2 regions of the Paenibacillus sp. FSL H7-0716 genome follow, and region 2 is predicted to be linked to the other one. Evidence: predicted binding sites of a transcription regulator. Region 2 holds the regulator's gene; the other holds the start of a gene.
What was found. The regulator Rex, encoded in region 2, represses fermentation and respiration genes when NADH is low (regulators of the CRP and FNR family bind a similar motif). The targets are predictions, from matches to a motif close to TTGTGAAATATTTCACAA.
Positions count from the first base shown of each region.

Region 1: nadA (quinolinate synthase NadA) is a predicted target of Rex. The motif match lies at 1,731-1,748, and genes of this name have one in related genera.

Region 1 covers NZ_JBBODA010000034.1:14,600-18,014, reverse strand. Annotated here, with positions in the region: gene ftsH (ATP-dependent zinc metalloprotease FtsH) at 1-1,559, shown strand, start outside; gene nadA (quinolinate synthase NadA) at 1,819-2,757, shown strand; gene nadB (L-aspartate oxidase) at 2,797-3,415, shown strand, end outside.
Region 2 covers NZ_JBBODA010000002.1:28,190-31,604, forward strand. Annotated here, with positions in the region: gene MHH60_RS02955 (cell wall elongation regulator TseB-like domain-containing protein) at 1-30, opposite strand, end outside; gene MHH60_RS02960 (amidohydrolase) at 203-1,504, opposite strand; gene MHH60_RS02965 (redox-sensing transcriptional repressor Rex) at 1,491-2,144, opposite strand; gene dinG (ATP-dependent DNA helicase DinG) at 2,275-3,415, opposite strand, start outside.

The DNA of each region.
Region 1 (3,415 bases), on a different contig from region 2:
TTGAGGATGTTGCAGGGGCGGACGAAGAGAAGCAAGAGCTTGTCGAAGTCGTTGAGTTCCTGAAAGATCCACGCAAATTTGCAGCTGTCGGCGCACGTATTCCTAAGGGCGTATTGCTTGTAGGTCCTCCGGGAACAGGTAAAACATTGCTTGCCCGTGCGGTAGCAGGTGAAGCTGGCGTTCCTTTCTTTAGTATTTCCGGTTCTGACTTTGTGGAAATGTTCGTGGGTGTCGGTGCTTCTCGGGTACGTGATTTGTTCGAGAATGCTAAGAAGAATGCTCCATGTATTATCTTCATTGATGAAATTGATGCTGTAGGTCGTCAGCGTGGCGCCGGTCTTGGTGGCGGACATGACGAGCGTGAACAGACGCTTAACCAATTGCTGGTTGAGATGGATGGATTCGGTGGTAACGAAGGCATTATTATTGTAGCGGCGACTAACCGCGCTGATATACTTGATCCGGCATTGCTTCGTCCAGGACGTTTTGACCGTCAAATTACGGTTGACCGTCCTGATGTGAAAGGCCGTGAAGCTGTACTTAAGGTTCACGCTCGTAACAAACCGCTTACGAAAGATGTAAGACTGGATGTTGTTGCTAAACGCACAACCGGATTCACAGGTGCTGATCTGGAGAATCTGCTGAATGAGGCAGCTTTGCTAGCTGCACGTCGTAACCGTAAAGATATTTCCATGATTGAAGTGGATGAAGCTATTGACCGTGTTATCGTAGGTACTGAGAAACGCAGTCGTGTGATCAGTGACCGCGAGAAACGTATTGTAGCTTATCATGAAGCAGGCCATACTATTGCTGGTTACTTCCTTGAGCACGCCGATATGGTGCATAAAGTTACTATTATCCCACGCGGACGTGCAGGCGGATATGTTATTATGCTTCCGAAGGAAGATCGGATGATCGTTACCAAGCAGGAGCTTTTGGATAAGGTTACTGGATTACTTGGTGGACGTGTTGCCGAAGAATTGTTTATTGGTGAGATCGGTACGGGTGCATACAGTGACTTCCAACAGGCTACGCGCATCGTGCGTGCCATGATTATGGAGTACGGTATGAGCGATAAGCTTGGACCTATGCAGTTCGGATCTTCTCAAGGTCAAGTATTCTTGGGTCGTGATATTGGGCATGAACAGAATTACAGTGACTCCATTGCTTATGAGATTGATCAGGAAATGCAGAACTTTATTACTTCGAGTTACGAACGTTGTAAAGATCTGTTGATCAAACACTCCAAAGAAATGCACTTGATTGCCAATACATTACTTGAGAAAGAAACACTTGAGCTTGATCAGATTACACAACTGATTGAACAAGGATTCCTTTCCGAGGATGGTAAACCAGAAGTTGGCGAAGGTGTTGCCCATGAAGTTGGCGAGCCTGTCATTGACAATATCGGTGATGTGCGAGTTCGTATTCAAGGCAAGCCTGAGGATGAACAGTCCACACTTCCTGACCTGTCAAAGGATATCCCGAATAACCCTGATACTGAGGGTAATGACGGTTCTGACGATGACAATAAAGGTGGGGGCACTAGCCTTACCTAATTGGGTTCACCATTCATATGATGTAAATTTATCCGGAGAACGTAACTGTTCTCCGGATTTTTTATTTTAATTTTTAAGGGATTCTATGCCTTAAAGCCTGTCCAGTTACATTGACAGGGGCTGGAACGTTGTGTACATTAGTGATTAATATTACTTACTATTTATATCAGCATGTTCATTTTTTCACCATGATGGCGCATGCCATTTGATAACATCATGTCGGCGAAAAGCCGCGAGGATTTAAGGGGGAGAACAATCGGTGGAAGCTCTGGCGCTTGAGCGCAAGCAGGAACAGAATCGAGAACTTCGTATACGTCTTGAACAGCTTAAAAAGGAACGAAACGCAATCATTTTAGCTCATTATTATCAACGTGATGAAATTCAGGAGGTTGCCGATTTCCGGGGCGACTCTTTTTTACTCGCTCAGAAGGCTGCAGAGACAGATGCGGAAGTTATTGTATTCTGTGGTGTTCATTTCATGGGGGAAAGTGCAAAAATTCTAGCCCCGAACAAAACCGTCCTTATTCCTGATGAACGTGCAGGCTGTCCAATGGCAGATATGGTCAATGTAGACGGTTTGCGTAAGCTAAAAGCTCAACATCCAAATGCTAAAGTAGTCACTTATATTAACTCGTCCGCCGAGATTAAAGCAGAAACCGATATTTGTTGTACCTCTGCTAATGCTGTGAAAGTAATCGAATCCCTTGACGCCGAAGAGATTATTTGGGTCCCAGATAAGAATCTTGGTCAATATGTACAAGATCAGACGGGCAAGAAGCTGATTATTTGGGAAGGCTATTGCAACACTCACGACATGTTGACCGTCAAAGATGTAGTAGAAATGAGAGCAAAATATCCAGATGCGGAATTTGTAGTTCATCCAGAGTGCCGTCCTGAAGTAGTGGCCATGGGTGACTATGTAGGCAGCACTACATCAATTCTGGAGTATTGCCGGAAATCGGATCGTAAGCAATTTATCGTTGGAACGGAAGATGGTACCGGATATCAGCTTCGTAAGGATAGTCCAGATAAAGAATTCCATTTTGCTACCAAATTTCTTGTTTGTCCTAATATGAAAGTTAATAATCTAAAAAAACTGGTGAAATGCCTGGAGACGATGAAGCCACAAATCTATGTACCGCCTGCTGTCGCCGACAAAGCCAGAACATCCCTAGAGCGCATGCTACAAGTCCGGTAGCATGCGCTACTCTTTCGTTGAAACAGGTGAAAAGCGGTCATGATTCCACAATATTTGGTTGATTTTGATCTTCGGGATATTCCTACGGTAAAGACAGATTGTATTGTTATTGGTTCAGGGATTGCCGGACTATTCACGGCTATTAAAGCCAGTGAAGATCGGCGTGTCATAATGATCACAAAGAAATCAGTGATGGAAAGTAATACTCGCTATGCACAGGGAGGGATCGCAGCTGTTATAGCTGAGGATGATTCCCCTGCATACCACCGGCAGGATACCTTAATGGCCGGAGCAGGTCTTTGCTCTTCAACAGCTGTCGATGCACTTGTTAATGAAGGGCCGGAAGGCGTTCATGAGTTAATTCGCTTAGGAACTTTGTTTGATAAGGAAGATGGGGTACTGGCTTTAACTCAGGAAGGAGCGCACAGCCACCGCCGTATCTTGCATGCTAATGGGGATGCTACCGGTTATGAGATTGTTCGTGCATTGGCTGAACAGGTAGCGGAGCATGAGAATATCGAGGTCTGGGATGATCATTATGTTATCGATCTCATCACTGAAGGTGGAGAATGTGTAGGCGCATTATTGCAGCGGCCCGGTGGTGGACGATTGTTCCTGCAAGGGGATGCGACCATTTTGTGCTCTGGTGGAGCCGGAC
Region 2 (3,415 bases):
CAGGAGGATCCATTTTTTCCTTTTCTTCAAGGTACAGCTCCCTTTCTAGTAATATATCTTTTTTGATTATATAACACACCCGCGTGTTTATCCAAAATTTCATAATTTTCTAGCTTTCCCAGCCTTAAAAATACACAAAAGGCCGCAACTTTTGCTAAAAGCAAAAAGTCGCAGCCTTTTATTTATTCGTTATTCTCCAGACTTAACGCTTCAATAAACCTTCGAAGGCTTCTTGCGCTTTACGCCGGATAGCTTCCTCATCCAGGGTTAAGCATTGTCCATGCTTGATGACCTGTTTACCATTCACCCACACATGCTCAACATCCTGAGCGCTAGCAGAGTAAACTGCATGAGACAACAGATCTGTGTGTGGCAGCAAATGCGGCTGATCGATATCAATAGCAATGAAATCAGCTTTCATCCCTACAGCAAGTCTGCCTACATTATTTAAAAAGATGGACTGCGCGCCATATTCTGTAGCCATACGCAGAGCCTCTGGAGCTGGAACAGCCGTTGGATCACCGCTGACACCCTTATGAATGAGAGCTGCAAGCCGCATCTCTTCAAACATATCCAAGTTATTGTTGCTTGCCGCGCCATCCGTGCCAAGAGACACCTTCACACCAGCTTTTAGAAGATCAGTAACCCGAGCCACTCCGCTAGCCAGCTTCAAATTACTGCCCGGATTATGAGATACACCCACATTATGGCGAGCCAAGATCTCAATCTCTTCATCATTTAAATGAACACCATGTGCAACTATCGAGGGACGTGTGAACATTCCAAGCTTCTCTAAGTGAGCTACAGGACGCAACCCGTAATCCGCCACATTTTGTTCCACTTCACGTTTCGTTTCGGACATATGCGTATGCATCGGTAAATCCAGATCATGCGCTGCCTGCACGAACTTAACCAGGAAGTCCGGAGGGCAAGTATAAGGGGCATGTGGCGAGATCATAGTAGTAATTCTACCGTCAGCCTTTCCATGCCAGTTACGGGCAAAAGAAATCGCTTCCGCAAGCTTGTGATTCTGTACATCCTCTGGACATAACCCGATCACACCACGCATCAATACGGAACGGATACCTGATAACTCAGCTACCTCGGCTACTCGGTCCATATGATCATACATATCGAGGAAGGTCGTAGTTCCACCCTTCAGCATTTCCAATACAGATAAGGAGGTTCCCCAGTATACATCATCTCCGGTGAACTTTTCCTCCATCGGCCACATCTTCTCCTGAAGCCACACTTGTAGCGCTAAATCATCTCCATATCCACGCAGCAAAGACATCGCCGCATGACCATGTGTGTTTACAAGTCCAGGCATGAACAGCAGACGGCTGCCATCAACCACTTGCACTCCAGCTTCCATCTGAGGCTCTTCTTTTCCTATGTAAGTGATTAAATCATCTTCAATAGTCATATATCCACTCAGAACCGGCTCATCCGTTCCCGGAGTCAGAAAATACCCGCCCTTAATTATCGTTTTATTGTTGTTCATGTTCGCTTTCTTCCTTTCCATCCCGCAAGTAATAAGCAAGACTTTGCAGATCAGTTGTAAAATCAGCTGCATGCACCCGGATATTCGGTGGTGTCTTCAGAATCACAGGGGCAAAGTTCAAAATCGCTTCAATCCCAGAAGAAATGAGAATATCTGCTACATTTTGAGCTTCTGAATCAGGTACGGTAATAATGGCAATGCGAATACCTTGCTCACGAATCGTGCTGCCTAGTTCATCCATCGGTTGCACAGTAAGGGAGTTGATCTTACGTCCAACCTTAGGAGCGTACGAATCAAATATAGCCGTGATTTTCATAGTATCTTTAAGATATGCATTGTAATTAGACAAGGCATGTCCGAGATTACCTGCTCCAACTAAAGCTACATTAAGCTGTTGATCCAGCTTTAGGATATGACGGATTTTCTCAATAAGATACGTTACATCGTAGCCGATACCTTTTCTGCCGAAGTCACCAAAATATGCTAAATCCTTACGAATCTGTGCGGGATTAAGATCAAGCTTTTGTCCAAGTTCCTGAGAGGAAACTGTTAATATTTCGCGATTCTGGAGATCATTCAAAAAACGCAAGTACACAGGTAGTCTGCGAACAACGGCTTCTGATATTTTATCCGATTTCATATTTTTCCTCCTAAAAATAATAATGTTCTTGTGTAAATCCATATTCAAACGTCTACCTCTCCTTACTAAGGGCGGTACTGTAACAGACCGCCCTTAAGGATAAGGAGGAGCTAAACTGAAGACGAGCGTTTTAAGAAGCGCCGCCATCCTCTAGCCATTCCGCTATGCGAGGGACCATTTGATCAGTAAGCATATGCTCCATTTTGGGACCAGGCAATGAATAAAGGAAATACTTTCCGTAATGAGATTCAATAACCCTTGTATCATAAACAATAACTATTCCGCGATCCTGCGCCGTGCGAACCAGTCTTCCGAATCCCTGCTTAAAACGAATAACCGCTTGAGGAACTGATAATTTCATGAACGGATTCTTCTTCTGGGCCTGCAATAACTCCGACTTCGCTTCCGCCAACGGGTGATTCGGCGGTTGAAACGGAAGTCTCACGATGGCCAGGCAAGTCAGTGCTTCACCTGGAATATCTACACCTTCCCAGAAGCTGCTCGTCCCCAGCAGAACGGATGCTGCACTGTCCTGAAAGCGGCGGATCAGCTTACTCCGGCTGCCACCTTCCACGCCTTGACCAAGCACCGTAATCTCTTGTGAGGCCAAAGCCTCTTTAAGCGGATCATATACCTGACGCAGCATTTTATAAGAAGTAAACAGAACCAGCATCCGCCCACGTGTTGTTTTAGCAGCTTCCGATAATGACTGTACGAGTGTATCGACAAATCGAGCATCGCCCACACTGCCCTTCACACTAGGAAAATCACGCGGTATAACTAACAGTGCCTGCTCACGATACTTAAAGGGAGATGGAAGGAGTGAGGTCATTAGACGTCCCTCTTCCGCAGCTTCGTTAAGTCCGAGATTATCAATCATAAATTGAAAAGATTTATCTACAGACAGCGTCGCCGAGGTAAGCACGATGCTTTTTTTCTTATCGAAGAACAACTCTTTAAGCTGGCTGCTAACATCCACAGGGACGGCATACAGCTGTAGTGATTTGCTGCGGTAATTTCCATTTGCCTCCAGCCAATATACTACATTATCGTCATTCAGCCCCATAAAGAATCTTACTTGCTCACGGATGGAAGCCAAATCCTTAAATAAACCGCTAATATCAGTAACAAGACTGTCTGCTGAGGATTGGCTTTCCTGGTCACGCATCTCGTTAAGCATTTTATCACCCTTACGGATGATGTCGCTTAACGTCAGATTCATAGTGTTCTCTAGCGCAACTAATTCATCCCAATCCTTCGGCTTACGGGCG